3 regions of the Blautia marasmi genome follow, and region 1 is predicted to be linked to each of the others. Evidence: riboswitches for the same ligand, from Rfam matches in the RefSeq annotation. Region 1 holds a riboswitch; each other region holds the start of a gene.
The links. A riboswitch is a leader RNA that binds a small molecule or an ion and turns the genes downstream of it on or off. The one in region 1 is predicted to bind cyclic di-GMP.

Region 1 (5,642 bases):
TGGAATTACATATACCAATATATCTGTAGCACCACTGGATAATTCTTCACGAGTTATTTTCTTGTGTTTCGGATTCTGAGAAGAATTTACACCTGGTGTATCAATCAATGTAATGTGACAACACGAAAGGGGAGAGAAAAAGTAACTATTTATACTGCATGGTATCTCCTGACCTTTTGTATAATCTCGAACATTACTTTCGGATTGAAACAGCTTAACTTGGTCGTTGTAGAAGATATTACTGCCGATTCCACTTGTGGGACTTGTAATAAACTTCATTACGGTTGCTGTACACGCTGCCATTTTCGCATACGAAAGTTCTTTCCCTATGATTGCATTTATAAGTGTCGATTTACCAGCACTCATAGTAGCTGTAAAGGTAATATTTCTGTTGCGAGAGTTAATATATTCTTTTGCTCGTATCCATTCATTCACCATTTCATCAGTGATGAGCTTCTTACTTGCAAAATCCGAGTCACATAAATACATTTGCTCTTTCATGGAATTTATTGTATTGTGATAACGACTGTTAATAGTTGCTTTGAGTTCATCACATATTTTATTGCCCAGCTCCTCATTGTTGATTGCCAGAATGAATATACAGTCAAACAAAAACAAATATCTGTATGAAAACAATCTAAATGGAGTAAAGCGTGTTTTCATTATTCTGCCTGTTAATTTATTGATGTTGCCGTCTGGTGGTAATGAAGCAGAAAAGTCATTTGTTCCAAGTAAAGATAGAGAAAAGGTTTTAAGCCTATATTCAATAACTTGATTTCCTGGACAAAATTTATCAGCATAATATTTAAGCAATGCTATATATTTTATCTTTAAGTCAGTTTTTTCTGTTCTTAAAGGATGTTGTATTTTGGGATAGCAAATTGCATATCCATCAAGTACGTTCATATCTATTTATTTGCTCCTCTCAATGATTTCTATCATATCGCCCTGGCTACGCAACCACATATCAATACCTTTTCCAAAAACTTCTGCGGATAGAAGATATGTCCCGTTATCCTCCGATAAGATTGTTGCAGTAGGTAGTCTGTCAAGAATTGCGTCTACATCGTTGCCAGAGTATTTGAATTTTACTTTTTGTAATTTTCCTCCATACATGAATTGAACTCGTTTACGAAATTCCCCTTCCTCAAATCGACTACTATAAGGAATATGAAATTTCTCGCTTAGTATATTGAGCCTTTTTATACGGTCAATCCGGTATATAGTTGGGAAAGAGTCATTGATTACATCAAAATCTTTCCTTGCGTCGTCATCGTCATCAATGAAAGCTGTTAAGTAAAAATAATATTCTGAAAACATGATTGCGACAGGTTTCACTTTTCTGTTGACAAGTGATTTATCTTTTGTTCGCAGATAGTCAATTTCGATATAATTACAATTACGAATAGCTTGTCCTGCATCCCACATCAAGTCTAAAAAATCAGACTTATGCTTTGGTTCAACATAATGAAATGATTCATTGTTAATGAGATCCGTAACCAATTTCTTATTGGCCTCTGGAACGCAACAGGATATAAGTTTGCTTAGCATATCAGACATTTCTTTTTTGGTAAATGCACGACTATCAAGCAAAATTTTGCATAACGCTAAAACTTCGCTGTTGGAAAATTTCATCTTATAAATCTGTTCAAGTCGATAACCTTTCCCTATACGGTCATAAATAACGGAATTGATACATCCGATTCTCTCGGAATCTGCTTCAAGATAATTTCTGATGTCATCAATATCACGCTGAATGCTTCTTTCGTTTACGCCGTAGTTTGCACTTTCTTCTGATTTGTTAATCAGATACCCATTCAAAAGTTTGGTGTATATACCAAGGACTCTTTCAATTTTATCTCTTTTAATCGTTTCCATAGACACCTCCAGTTCATAATTCTATTATACATTCTCACAATGACAGGATGTGTCTATCTCATGAATTAGTATCTTTGTTTCTCCAGTTTTTGTATTTGCCTGTTGTTATTCTTTTATCTTCAGGCTTTTTTGCGTCTATGGGTATTGCCCAATCACGACCAAATTTTACAGCACCAGAAATCTTTCCTTCTGAGCAAAGAACTTGAACTCGCCTTGGTGTTATACCCCATTTTTCTGCAATGACTTTAATTGTGGTATAACCTTCAATCATTTTTCGCTCCTTAATAAAAAAAAGCATTGCCAGCGGCAATGCTATCAACGTGTAACTGACTGCCATTTTTCAGGCCCTTTAGTTTTGCGTCATAGACTTTCGCATACTTTGCCTCTTAGCTATATCATATTCTTCTAAACGTATTTTGTCAATATTTTTGGTAGTTCCGCTTTTATATTTCGTCTGTTTCAAATATTTTTTGTGTATTATGATGTATTTTCCAAATTCATAGTTTTCATCTCATCTTCTACTTAATCAAAATAGAAACCTTCATTTTCTCTCTCTTAACTTTACTGACATTTTGCTGACATCAAAACTGGGAAGTCGCTTATTTAGCGGCTTCCCAGTATTTTCACCCTATTCAAACCCCCTACGAGTTTAACATTAATGTTAAATATTCGATTGTTTTTCATTGATTTTGGTGCTTATATTAAAAAATTATCTAGCTTATTCATTGTTTTACCGCCAAAAGGTATCATATAGGTATCACAAATCCCTTTAGCTGACGACCATATTTACATGGTGCTAGCACCATGTCTTTTTAATTGACAACAACTGGCTATTTAAGCGTCTTCTTTTTTTAACAATTTCATGACTGTTTTTCTTACTGATTGTATCATACTTTCTGTTGGATATACCTGATCATAGGGATAATCATCTTTCACGCTCCACAATAACGAAATATACTCTGGTAATCTACTCTGCATCTCATGTTGCATTTGAATTATTAGCGGATCTAGTCTAGTTGCTGAGTTCGTTATATACTGAATACCCGCGTGCACAATTTGTATTAATGTAATTCCATGCTTTTCAGCATACATTGTAGCTCCCGATTGAAACCCCGATGTTGATATAAGAATACCTTTATTTGCCCCTATGCTTGTAACTTTTGCATATAATGCCGCGACTTTTTCTCTCTCCACTGGACGCTTATATCTTTTACATTCAACAATAACTTTAAACTTCGCCCCCATTGCACTGAATTCACTGTATAAATCTATCTGATATGTACCATCATCAGCTTCTATTTTCTTGTCATGTGTAATCAGAAATCCTTGTAACTGTTCTTTTTCAGCATAGGCCGCAAGTGTATCTCTACATATCAATTCAAACTGAGATGGCGTTATATCTACTGCCATCTTTCTATATGGGTTTGTATCTAAATCCATATTATTCATATTTCGCCTTTCCGTCTTTATTAATTATTTCTCATTATAGTTTGTTAGAATCTCTTTATATCGTTCACCTTGATTTCCTAGTAAAATATCATTTATTACAAACAAAACAATTGCCTGTCCCCCAACAACTTCATCAGGATCATAGTCTTTTGGTATATCTTCTGCACTTATTGAAATCTCAATTTCATTAATCCACCATTTATCTAATTTTCTGTAAAGTGATAGTAAACTACCAAATAGTTCTATGTCTATTTCATTAAACCCATCCCCTGAATTTTTTAGCAGCTCATGTATTATATCATTTCTCCGCGTTCTTATAGTTTGATATAATTCATAATCAGCTTCTGTAATAGCGCCTGAATCTATAAACCATTTCATAGATGCATCATCTATATATCGAGAAAGGGCTCTAACAACCTCTTTGTACTTCTTCGTCTCCTTATGTATCCATTTTCCGTCTTCTATTATATTATCTGAATAAAAATCCCTAATTTTATTAACAACAAAATCTTTAAGACATTCAAAATTCAAAACAAATAACGATGCAAACTTTACATTTAACTCCAGATTATCTTCATCAAAAATATTGTTCATCCAATCCTTAAAAGCATCTCATTCTCCCTCATCATTTTGTATGAAGTTGTGATTATAATTTTATAATACATTACCATATTAGATAAAATTTAACTATAAATAATTTACCACTTATTTTTAATGAAAGATACCCCTGCTTTTTTTAAGGGCTTCCAGTCGTCTTTCAAATTACTCATTGGCAAAACCTCATATACAAACAACCAATACTGATTGAAATCATCTATATCTTTAGATAATTGTTTTGCATGATTCTTTAACTCTTTATGCGCTACTTTATCACCTACATATTCGAAGTACTTAGAACCTAATAACATTAATACACAATCCTTACTGTTTATTATATCTGTATATTTTACTCCTGATAATGTGAAGCTATATTTAATAGCAAAATACAAGGCATAGCTTCCAACTTCAAATGTTCTGCAATTAATACACATATCATAAAGTTTATTTGAAATTTGTTCAATATCCATTACAGGTGTATTACAAAAGGAAAAAACACACTCTTCCAACAACGGAATTAAATAAGGATATATTAAACATAGATGAAATGCTGTTTTTTGCAGATATTTTTTTGCATTATAAGTCAACTCTTTGCCTTTAAGCACCTGCATAGCATAGTTTAGGACTGATGAGTTTTCACCCTCATTTTTTGATATTTCAATTGCGAAGTCTAAATATGCACGGCAATTTTTATAATCTACTTTACCATAACTGGTTAAAACTGAAATAGAGTTAATCTTTCTAACCCAATGTTCTGTTGCGTCTAACGGAAGCTCTCTTACTTTTGTCTTCTTGTGATTAAGGGATAGATCATATTCTCTTAATTCTGTTTGTAAATCAATTAAAAACTGACGTGCATCTTGTTCACTTCTAACATAACAAGTATAATCATCAATGTTCCTGATATACTTCCACCCCTTGTCAACTAATCTATTATCAATAGCCGATAAAACAATCTCTGATATTAAGTTAGAGGCATGTGGCCCAATTAAAATACCATGCGTTTCTCCATATTTAGTATTTTGAATATAGCGATCAAGATCATTAAACCAACCTGATCTTCTTGATTTTTTAGCTGAACTTTTGCCTACCAAAGCCCAAGGTATAGAGTGGGTATATATACTAGGAAAGCATTTAGATATGTCAGCACATACCATGTAGTAATTACCTATTAGCAAATCTTCCTCTGGTCCGGGGTCTAATCTCCAATTAGAATAATTCATTTCAAAGATATGCTTCTTATCCTTCAAATTTCTAATGTGGATTCTACTTACTTTGTGACTTTGATTAATCGTCATATTATTAAAATATTCTTGAAGTTCCCTCCAGTTATCCTTTAAACATTTGCAAAGTCTTTGATACGACATTGGCGTCGGTATGCCTAACGGCCTAGGAATATTTATATTTCTCATATTTTCATAGTATACAAATTGACTTGGCTTATCAGCAAACGGCAAACCACTACACTGACAATATTCATAAAATTGTTTTGACGTTAGAAATGGTGGTAGCTTTTCTGAAAACATTCCATAAGCTAATAACGATTCGTACAATTTATCTGCTGTAATTTCATACATGAAATCTTTATACATCTTCATCTCTTATCCTCTGTATTAGCATAGTTTAATAAATTAGTTTTTAAAAAAATTAATCATTAAAGAACATATCATAATCAACATCAAAAAACTTCTTTAAAAGCTTCAAATCACTAGCCTTAA
Region 2 (5,642 bases), 4.3 Mb from region 1:
CGTCTGCCCAAGTGACGAAGAAGACAAGCATGAGAGATCTTCCTGTCTGTGTGCCGCGGAAGATAAGCATGAGAGATCTTCCGGTCTGTATGCCGCGGAAGATAAGCATGAGGGATCTTCCTGTCTGTATGCCGCGGAAGATAGGCATGAGAGATCTTCCTGTCTGTATGCCATGGAGGACATGCTTGCAATCTGGGGTGAGCGGATATGAAAGTAAACAGTGAATTGTTTGAGGGCATTTTTCCTGTGAGGCTGGAGGGGAAGAATGCAGATGGAGAGGAATATTCATACCGGGCTTTTTCGGTGAGAGAGGTGCTGGGCAGTTTATCTGCAGATACGCTTGTGGAATTCATAAGCCGGGACGGCGGGGGTGCTGCCGTATCCGGTGAGGAGATCCTTACAGGGCAGGTGTACCTGGCTGAGGATGGGGATGCGTACCGTCTGATTCTCCCAAAAGACAGGCACCGAAGACGCTGGTGTAAACATATAATAGAAATAATGCAAGAGGAGGGTGACAGTTGAAAATCTGTACAATTGTTGGTGTGAGAAAATCCGGTAAGACTACAACCGTCACCGGACTTATAAAAGAACTGAAAAAGAGGGGATACCGGGTGGGAACCGTAAAAAGTGTGTTCTGTCCCGAATTTTCCCTTGACACATCTGACAGCAATACATGGAGACACAGGGAGGCGGGCGCTGACCTTGTCTGCGTGAAAGGAAAAAAGGAGACAGACATTCTCCTTCCGGCGGACAGCAGCGGGGATTTCTATGAAAAGCTGCCTGTGGATTTTCTACTGCTGGAGGGCGAGTATGAACTCTGCGTGCCCAGGATTATCTGCGCGCACAAGGATGCGGAGGTTCAGGAGCGTCTGACAGAGGAAACGATTGCCGTGGCAGGCAGGCTGGCAGGAGAAACGAAGACATACGGCGGGCTCAGGGTCTATCACTCTGTGGAGGAAATCCATGAGCTGGCAGATTTACTGGAAATACTTCCGGAAGCAGGATTTCCACTGAGAAAGCGTCCCATGTTCCAAAAGGCTGCAGCTTTTTGTCAGTGCGGCTGTCACAAGGCTGAGAAAAAGCTGGCCCATAAGAAAAAACTCACGGCCCATCCGGCCGGGACGGACAGAAAGCATATTTTCCTGACAGGGGAAAAAGGAGTCGGCAAGAGCACACTTTTGAACCGCATAGTGGAAAAGCTGGGAATTGTGCCTGTGGGCTACCAAACACTGCCTTATGAAATCGGCGGTGTCCAGAAGGGATTTTACCTGCACAGTCTTATGCCTATGGGGGAATATGAAAATGACAGCCCAATTCTCATCCGAACCGGTAAGGGAAGGAAGACAGCCATCCCGGAAACCTTTGAGACACTGGGCACTGCGGTGATGCGAAAGGTGAAGGACATGCCGGAGAAAACAGCCCTGATAGATGAACTGGGGAAAGCGGAGGCGGAGGCGCCTGGGTTCCAGGAAGCATTGTTTTCCTGTCTGGATACCCAGAGTCTTGTCCTGGGAGTCCTGCAGAAAAAGACAGGTGTTTTTACGCAGGCAGTTGCAGAGAGATCGGATGTGGAGGTTTATGAAGTCACAGAAAAGAACAGAGAACTGCTGTTGGATGAAATCTGTAAAAAAGTCAAGGGATTTCTTTGAAAATACTTGACTAAAATTGTTAGATTAGGTATTCTTATACCAGTGATACTGATGATAAAGTATTATAAAAAAATAAAGGGGCAAAACTGTCGTAAGGCAGTGACGCAAAGCCACGGGTCCCAAGGGAGGGACAGCCGGGCTGCAGACGTGGATGGACAGGTGTATTCTGTCCGTCTGTTGTCTTTATGAAAAAACGATATCCCTGGATATCGTTTTTTTGGCCCTGAAAAGGGAAGGAGAATAGAAATTGAAAATGAAAAAGTTATGTGCCTGGCTGCTTGTATCCGGTATGCTTCTGCAAACACCCGGAACCACCGTATTTGCCGCCGGGCCGGGGCAGAGCGGGAGATTTTTAAATGCTGCCGGACAGACCCGGAGGGAAGAGGCAGGCATTAGCCTGCTGACAGAAAAGCAGGAAAAACAGGCGGAGGTACCGAGGAAAGGTGAGGCGCCGGGAGACCGGGCAGGAACGCCAACGGCAGGAGAGACGTCGGGAGACCAGGCAGCAGCGCCAACGGCAGGGGAGATGCCGGGAGACCAGGCAGGAGTGCCAGCGGCAGGTGAGACGCCGGGAGACCAGGCAGGAGCGCCGACTACAGGTGAGACGCCGGGAGACCAGGCAGGAGCGCCGACTACAGGTGAGACATCAGGAGACCGGACGGAAGCGCCGACGGCAGGTGAGACGTCAGGAGGCCAGACAGAAGCTCCGAAGAAAGAAGAGACACCGGGCAGCCGGGAGGAGTCAGGGAAACAGGCCGGTGCGCAGGAGGGGGAAACAGTACCCGGATCGGAAGCAGGGAATAGGACGCTGCAAGGCCAGCTCCATCTGAGCCTGATCTACACGCTTCCATACAGTGACCCGGAGAGCTTGAACGGCGGATTGCAGGCGGTCCTTACAAACGGAGACCAGCAGTTTCGCGCGGCTTTTTCCATGCAGGAGGGGGAGCGCGTTTCTAAAAAGGCGGAGGCTTCTTTTGTGGATCTGGAACCCGGAGAATATCATCTTTGCATAAGCGGGGGCAGTTTTGCCGCATATGATCAGGACGTGGAAATACAGGCCATGGATCAAAAGATGCAGTTTCTGGATGTCTATACCGGAATGGATTTATCTGATATGGAAAAACATCCCGGTGTGATAGGATACGGGGATGTGGATCAAGACGGCGTTATAGATGAAAACGATAAGACCCGGCTGATCCAAGCCATACATGAGGAAAATACAGATTCCGTATATGACTTAAATCAAGACCGGCAAGTGGATTTAGTGGATCTGCAATGGTTCTCTTACAGCTATGGCTATGAGAAAACAGAAGCCTATGTGACAAGGAGCTATCTTCCGGATGAGATAACAGCCAACGTAGGTGCCTCCACCCAGGTGGCAGAGGGAAGTGTAGAGAGCATTTTGAGCAATGACGGAAGTGTTTCCCTAAAGCCTGCAAACGATGAGGAGATTTCAGCGGAAAATCCTGTGGAACTGCAGCTTGATCTGGAAAAGCGTTCCGACATACTGGCAGGCGCTCTGGTGCTGACCCCGCCAAGGGATTCCGCCAATATCATCCAGGCAGGGACCGTGACGGTGGAGTATACAGATGAGAACGAAGAGACGCAGACCATAGAGGCCTCCATAAGCGGCGCAGCTATGTTTGCCCTCACAGCGGCGCAGGCAGTCATGGAGCCGGACGGCACCATTATTGTAAATCTGGGAAAACAGGTTGCCATCAAGAAGGTAGTCATCAAGGTGACTGATACCGGAGGAAGTAAACTGGCGGATATCTCCAAGGTTGAATTCCTCAACGGAATGGAGGACAGGATTCCTGCTCCGGTCATGAACATTCCTGACCAGGTAAAAGCTGAGCCGGGGGATAAGAAATTTACTGTGACCTGGAACGCACAGACCAATGTGGCGGGATATGAAGTTATGGTAAAAAAAGACGGGAAAAGCAAGGTCTACCCCACTGCAGAGAGTAGTATCCTTATCACAAGCTTTGGCACGGAAAAAATGAAAAACAATGAGGAATATACAGTCCAGGTCCGCTCCGTGAACGGGGACTGGAGCAGTGCGTATTCTGAAGCAGTGACGGTGATCCCGAAACCTTCAAAAGCTCCTGACGCGCCGGAAAATGTGAATATTGCCGGAGGCTACAGAAAGCTGGATATCACCTGGAAGCAGATGGAGGATACAGATTCCTACACACTCTATTACAGGGAAAAAGGAACAGAAGCGTTTGAAAAGAAAGAGGAGATCAAGCAGAATAAATATCAGCTTACCGATTTAAAAGACGGCACCACATATGAGATCTGTCTTACGGGAACAAATGAAATGGGAACCAGCGGCAAGTCAAAGATATATGCAGGTGAGACAACGGATATTAATCCTGCGGTTACCTCCAATTACAAACTGATCAATACGCCTTTGGAGGGAGGGGGACTCACCGCGCATATTACATCCATTGATTACCCTTCCGCAAAGCCTGAGACAGATGCGGCGGTTGCAGATAATGATTACACCACTTCCTGGAGCCTGGACTCCTGGGATGCAGGCGGTTTCAATGCAGGAAAGCCATCCCCCATCATTACCTTTGACCAGAGCTATGAGATGGACAGGCTGGTGGTAGTCCCGGATGAAAAACAGCAGTATGCCTATGGGTATGCGAAGACAAGATATTGGGATGAAAACGGTACTGAGAAAATGATCGACGGCCATTTCACCCAGAAAAAGAGCGTGAACGGTAAAGTATATTATGAATTTAATTATTCCCAGCCATTTAAGGCAAAACGAATCCAGATAAACTTTGCCATGGCATGGGCGCCTTCAGACGGAAGGGTTTCCATAGCGGAGATGAAGTTCTACTATTATGACAGTCTGGAAAAAGATGTGGACGGGTTGTTTGCGGATGCCATGCACGTGGAACTGCGGGAGGATGTAACAGCCGCTGTCATTGAGGAATTGGAAAAAAGAGCGGACACGCCGGATGAAGTGACAGGTGATTATCATCCGAAACGAGAGCTTCTGCTTTCCGACCTGGCCTATGCAAAAGAACTTCTCAACGACAAAAGTGCTGGAAGGGTTATGAAAGTAGATACCTCCGTGACCAAGAAAAAAGATGGCGCTCTGGGATTTTCCGGCGGCCTGAATGCATGGCAGCCTCTTGGAATCAGCGCCCATGCAGGGGAAGAACTGGCAGTGTATGTGGGAAGAGATGACGCGGATCTGGGTGCCAATACAAACCTGAATCTGATTGCCACACAGTACCATGCGGAGTCAGGAAACTGGAGCAAGGTGGTTGTGCAGAATCTGAAGAACGGCAAAAATGAAGTGACGATCCCACAGATAGGAAGCTTAAACACAGAACACGGCGGCAGTCTCTATGTGGAATTCACGGGAAATAATGACGCACTAAATATGAGCGTGCGTGTAAGCGGAGGGCAGGAGATACCCAAGCTTGACCTGTCAGGCGCAGCAGATGAGACGGAGGCCAAGGATGCTGTAAGGGCTTATGTGGAAAAACTCAATACATATGTTCCGAAGATCGCAGAGCAGCACAAGAAACTGCACGAAGGCAAGAAAGAGAGCGGCTGTGACTACAGCTATGACAAACAGAACTGTATTCTGGGGGCAACGGACATTGTGCTGGACCAGATGATGTATTCTGTTTCAGCGGAACAGATCCTGAACGGTATTAACAGCAGACTGAAAAGCCAGGGAAAAGACATCACTCCGGATGATCAGACAGAAGTATTATACGAATCCTGCCAGGCTATGGAACAGATGGTGACACTGTTTTATCAGCATAAGGGTCTGGGAGATTATCATGGTGACAAGACACTGACTGCACAGTATGGCAGCAAAAACAGCCTGCCGTCCAGCCGTCTGAACATACGGTATATGAGAATGTTTTCCGGTGCCTTTATGTATGCCGGCGGACTCCATATCGGGATCGAGTGGGGCAGTATTGCCGGGCTTGCGCGCAGCGTGCCGGTGCAGAGTGACAA
Region 3 (5,642 bases), 730 kb from region 1:
ACAGAGCTCAATAAGTATAAACTGTGACGCACAGCTTGCCGAAAGCAATTTTCAGGCACGCTCTAAAGCTGTTTTTGCAGAACCGTGCATACAGATATTTTATCATGACGGGCAGCAAAATTCGAGGGGATGGGGGGAAGATGTTGGATTTTAACAGACATTTCTTAGAAAACCATATGTCCATTTGAACGGCAGTCTGTTATTCTTTCAGCAATAGATAAAACGGAAAGAGGGGTTGTGTGAAATGGCATTGATGGAGGTCAGAGATCTGAAAAAGGACTACAGGATAGTGAAAAAGGAGGAGGGTATCCGGGGGAGTATCCGACATCTTATAAAGCCCCGGTATGGGTGTAAGGAGGCGGTTAAGGGGGTGTCTTTTTCTATAGAAGAAGGGGAAAGTGTGGCTTTCCTTGGGGCGAACGGCGCGGGGAAATCCACCACTATTAAGATGCTTACCGGGATCCTGAAGCCCAGTGGGGGCGATGTTGCTATTATGGGGAAGGATCCTTTTGAGGACAGGATAGAAAATGCAAAGAGGATTGGCGTGGTGTTTGGGCAGAAGACACAGCTTTGGTGGGATATTCCGGTGATAGAGACATTTCGGCTGTTAAAGAATATTTACCAGGTGCCGGATGAAAAGTATGAGAGGAATATGCGGGAGTTTAGGGAAATCCTGGATTTGGATCCTTTTTTGGGACAGCCGGCCAGAAAATTGTCGCTGGGGCAGAGGGTGCGGGCAGATATGGCGGCCGCCCTGCTCCATGAGCCGCCTGTGCTTTTTCTGGATGAGCCTACCATTGGGCTGGATGTGGCGGTAAAGCAGAAGATTTATGAGTTCCTGAGGCGGATCAATCAGGAGAAAAATACAACGATCCTGCTGACCAGCCACGACTTAAATGACCTGGAGTCTCTGTGCAGCCGCCTGATCATTCTGGAACAGGGGGAGATCTTGTTTGATGACAGGATGGAGAAGATATTTGAACAGTATCCGGAGGGTACAACCCTGGAGCAGATTGTGATCGGCCTTTTTAACAGGAGGAGCTGCGGATGAAAAAGTATATTTCCTATATGCGCTGCGGATTTTTAGAAGGGTGTGCATACCGGGGCAATTTTATTACCGGGATGCTGGCTAACTTTATCCAGGTGGCAGTGCTTTACTATGTGTGGAAGAGTATTTTCAAATATCAGGGAGTGGTGAACGGGTATACCTGGGAGATCATGAGGAAATATGTGTTTGTGGCGTTTTTGTGCAACAGTTCCTTTTCTTTTGGGTTTGAGATGAATACGGCAAAGAGGATCATTAAAGGGGATATTATTTTGGATCTGCTTAAGCCGGTACCTTACAGAGGGATGCTTTTTTTCAGGATGCTGGGGACTGCGGGAATGGAATTTGGGGTAACGCTGGTGCTGGTTGGAGGCTTGTATCTGTCTGTAAACGGTATGGGAGGGATCAGCGGGGGAAGGGTGCTGCTGTTTTTCGTGTCGCTGTTTTTAGGGATGGGGATCAAGTTTGGGATTCAGTATCTGTTTTCTCTGTTGTGTTTTTATACGGATAATTCATATGGGGTGACAAAGGCCAGGGAGGTTTTGACAAACTTTTTTTCCGGGGCACTGCTGCCTTTGGTGATGTTCCCGGGAGTGCTCAGGAAGGTTGTGGAGGTGCTGCCTTTTCAGGGGATCGTGTTTACGCCGTGCAGTATTTTTATAGGGACATTTTCTATGGAGGAAAGTCTTTGGAGAATTGGCGGGCAGGCAGTGTGGATTGGGGTTCTGTGGGTGTGCGGGACTCTGTTTTGGAAAAAGGCATCAGGGGTTATTTCCCTGTACGGAGGGCGAGAGATGAGAAAATGGAGACATTATCTGAAAATGTATGGGCAGATCCAGCTGCAGAATATGAAGTCGCTGGCTGAGTATAGGGCGGATTTTTTGATGATGCTGTTTTTTACCGGTTTTTCCCAGATATGTAATTTGGGGGTACTTGGGATCATTTACAGTAATATCCCCGCAGTGGGAGGGTGGACGTTGTGGGAGATACTGCTGTTGTACAGTTTTCTGCTGTTCTCGGAGGGGTGTATCAATTTTTTCTTTCAGGGGACATGGAAGATCGCGGAGATGATCAATCTGGCGGATCTGGACCGGTTTCTGGTGCGGCCTCTGCCCATTGGACTGCAGCTTCTCACAGCCAGGATTGATTTTGACGGGCTGAATAAGATGGGGATCGCAGCGGCGGTGTTTGTATTGGGGGTAAGTCACTGTGATATCCGGTGGAGTTTGTGGAAAATTGTGTGTCTGGGAGTTTTTCTTGTGGAATGTTGTGTGATTCGGGAGTGCATGATCTGGATCGCAAGCTGTGCCTCTTTCTGGATGGAGAGCGGGAGGAATAGTCTGAACTTTTTTGCTGTTTCTATTGGGGAGATGGCTAAGTATCCGCTGGTGATCTATCCGCCCATTCTGCAGGGGGTATTTGCGTATGTGATCCCGTATGCTTTTGTGAGTTATTATCCGGTGGGGTATCTGCTGGGGAAGAGTGGAATGGATGGGGGAGTGATGGCCATGCCGGTGGTGTGCGGGGTGATGGTATGGGGGGCTGTGACGGTGATGAGGAGGGGGATTGGGAGGTATGAGAGTAGTGGGAATTGATAATAAAGTAAAAATGGTAAAGTGATCTGTATGCAGCAATAGCAACTTTATGATTTGCGGATGAAACGGCTGTTGTTGTACATATTTGGCAAAACTTGATTAATTTTGTGATTGGTCAAATAGAGGTTGACTTTGTGTGTAAAAAGGTGTATGGTGATTTTAAGATAAATATTCGATAATAGTAAAGCTGTCGAAAGGCAGTGACACAAAGCTAAAGGGTCTAAGGTCTATGAAGCAGACTATGACAGCCAGTTGCCGTATTATTTCGATGTAAGGTAGTTATATCCTTACTCTATTTTGATACGCTTCTGCCTGCAAATTGCTGCAGGCAGTTTTTATTTCAGGGAGAAAATCTGTCCTGAGGTAAAAAGTCCGATGGGTACTTATTGTGAGATAAGTGCGCTCTTTTGGTACGGATGATCAGAGAGTATGCCCCATTCGGAAGCAGCCAACCTTTAGTTTTGTGCAGAGACCGGGCATAGCGCCGGGGTTTGCCGCACAAACTCCGAAAACTGAAAAATCAGGGACCGCGCGAGAGTATGCCTAGGCATACTCTCTTTGTTATTATAGATATAATAACAAAAACATTCTATCTACATAAAATATAATCTGTGCGGCCGAAAACTTGTTTAGAGGTGAGTGGATTGAAAGAGGAAGAGAATAAAAACAAAAGCACTGGTGAAGTTGTTACAGACCATGCTTTGAAGCTTCAGAAAGCGGTGCTGAGGCAGAAAATAATGATTGGTGCCCTTGTAGGTGTCATAGCAGTGGGCGGCGTAGGTGCAGCAGGATATAAGCTTGGATGGTTCGGCGGAGGAGATGACAAGGCTCAGGAAGAGCAGGCATCCGCAGATATTGACCCGAATGCCGGGGATTGGGACGGTACCATACCGGAGGCTCCCAAGGGTGATCCAAATGCAGAGAATATAGAACTGCCGGGGTATCCAAAGATTTATATACCGGCAGGCCAGACAGATGTGGATGTGGCATTTTCCAACCCGGAAGGGAATCCGTGTTACTTTACATTTCAGCTTGTGTTAAAGGACACCGGGGAAGTATTGTATGAATCAAAACAGGTGCCTCCGGGGGAGGCAATTACAACGGCTACATTAAGCAAGGCACTGGATGCAGGGGAATATGCGGCTGAATTGAGGATCACAACAGCAAGTATTGTGGATTTATCCCCCATGAATGGAGCCAATATGGAGACAGTGCTTGATGTGAGGTAAGGGTGGTGTTTCATGAAAGGCAGAAGTTGGAGAGGGATAGGAGTTTCTGTTTTCGTGTCGGCGGTGTTGGTGATTGGGAATGCGGGGATGGCTTTTGCTGATGCGGAGTGTATGGAAGCTGATCAGATAGAAGATGAAGTAGTTTCACAGACTGAGTGTACGGTTGAGAATCCTGAAGAGGGTGATTTGTCGGAAGACATAGAGAGTCCTGACAATGATAGTGAATGGAATAATGTGGACAATGAGCTGGAAGACAGTGTTGAGGAAGAGGAAAGAGTAGAGGAAAGCAACGGCGTGCATCATCACGATGCATCCTGTGGCTATAGAGAAGCACAACCGGAAATACCATGTGACCACGGGTGTACGGACATGGATGAAGAAGGCAGGATTATACATTGTCCGGAGTGTGCTTATCGTCCGGCAGTTGAGGAAATTCTCTGTAAGTATGAGTTGGAGAAGTTGAAAGAGGAAGAAGAGCTCAAAAAGCAGCAGGAAGATCAAGAACAGCCAGAGGAACCGGATTCTGCAATAGAGGAATCTGAAGAAGAGGAAACCCGAAAGGAAGAGTCCGGTATTACGGATGAGCAAACAAATAAGAAAGAAGATGAGAACCAGAAAAAAGAGAGTGGATTAGAATCAGAGAAAGAGAATCAGGAGAATTTTCCTTCCGAAACGGTCGAAGAGGGTCATAAAGATGAAAATTCCATACAGGAAGAACTGACCCATGAGGTGGCTCCACCTCAGGACGAGATGGAGGAGAGCATAACTGATTCGGTAGATGATTTAAGCGGGACGGAAGAAGAAACTTCATTGCCGTTCAATGAACCTGTCTATGTAGTTGAAATTCCTTCAGAGGTGAAATTTACAGAAGATACGGATAGTTTTACGATCCAGACTAAAAAGTTAATTCCCGAGGAAGACGGAGAATTAGCAGTAACTGTAGAAGGAACAGAGAGCAGGGACGGGAACTATTTTGCATTGTATTGCGGACAAAACAGTTGGGAGTATCGGCTGGACATGGCCGGTAACCTGATTACACCAAGGCAGAATGAAGTGATTTTGGACAGTTGGAGTGAGGTACAAGAGGTGAAAATCCTGCCCGAGGAAAATGAAGATTTGTGTGCAGGGGAATATACCGGAGTGCTGATGTTTCATGTGATGTATGAAAGTAGAATTGAGAAGTTTGAAATGGAATTTAATTAAAAAAATATAAGAGTTCAGGAGGATTTTATTATGAAGAAAAAAAGTTTAGTTGCTATGGGGTTGGCTGGAGTTATGACAATTGGGATGTGTGTGCCGGTGTTGGCAGCAAGTGTAAATGAGAGCCAAGATGCAACAGAAGCAAATACGCAACAGGCAGCAACTGTGAAAATGACGGTTGCCCCGTCATATACCATAAGCATACCTAAAACTATCGTTGTAAACTCAACTGATGAAGAGGTTACTTTGGATATTAAGGCAAAAAAAACAATATTAGAAAACAATCATCAATTAGAGATATCAGTACAAGAAAAGGAGATAGGTTTAATATTAAACGATGATAGTTCAGTTAGCTATAAAATGAATTTTAGTGGAACTGCCGAAGGTGGAAAAGTTATTTTAGGAGTTTTTGCAAACAGTATAGTTAATGAGCAAGGTGAAGCATTTTCAGTGCCAGCTACATTAACTAGGACAGCACAGGCTACAGTTGCTGGAGAATATTCTACAACTGTTACGTTTGATGTTACTAATACAGCGGCACCAACAGCTTGATAATAAATAATCGTAAACCTT

Region 2: linked by a shared signal. The riboswitch ahead of C6P39_RS26165 (fibronectin type III domain-containing protein) and the one ahead of C6P39_RS06995 (DNA-binding protein) in region 1 are both predicted to bind cyclic di-GMP.
Region 3: linked by a shared signal. The riboswitch ahead of C6P39_RS10015 (hypothetical protein) and the one ahead of C6P39_RS06995 (DNA-binding protein) in region 1 are both predicted to bind cyclic di-GMP.

Annotation. Positions count from the first base shown of each region.
Region 1 is NZ_OIWX01000001.1:1,582,080-1,587,721, forward strand. Features, by position in the region: gene C6P39_RS06985 (dynamin family protein) at 1-906, opposite strand, end outside; gene C6P39_RS06990 (helix-turn-helix transcriptional regulator) at 913-1,878, opposite strand; gene C6P39_RS06995 (DNA-binding protein) at 1,937-2,149, opposite strand; cyclic di-GMP riboswitch class I at 2,197-2,272, opposite strand; gene C6P39_RS07000 (restriction endonuclease) at 2,713-3,327, opposite strand; gene C6P39_RS07005 (hypothetical protein) at 3,352-3,921, opposite strand; gene C6P39_RS07010 (RNA-directed DNA polymerase) at 4,026-5,522, opposite strand; gene C6P39_RS07015 (helix-turn-helix domain-containing protein) at 5,572-5,642, opposite strand, start outside.
Region 2 is NZ_OIWX01000001.1:5,924,139-5,929,780, reverse strand. Features, by position in the region: gene C6P39_RS26180 (NTP transferase domain-containing protein) at 1-211, shown strand, start outside; gene C6P39_RS26175 (hypothetical protein) at 208-522, shown strand; gene mobB (molybdopterin-guanine dinucleotide biosynthesis protein B) at 519-1,649, shown strand; cyclic di-GMP riboswitch class I at 1,719-1,796, shown strand; gene C6P39_RS26165 (fibronectin type III domain-containing protein) at 1,903-5,642, shown strand, end outside.
Region 3 is NZ_OIWX01000001.1:2,314,357-2,319,998, forward strand. Features, by position in the region: gene C6P39_RS28735 (DUF6783 domain-containing protein) at 17-154, shown strand; gene C6P39_RS10005 (ABC transporter ATP-binding protein) at 245-1,051, shown strand; gene C6P39_RS10010 (ABC-2 family transporter protein) at 1,048-2,640, shown strand; cyclic di-GMP riboswitch class I at 2,811-2,900, shown strand; gene C6P39_RS10015 (hypothetical protein) at 3,285-3,869, shown strand; gene C6P39_RS10020 (hypothetical protein) at 3,882-5,072, shown strand; gene C6P39_RS10025 (hypothetical protein) at 5,103-5,621, shown strand.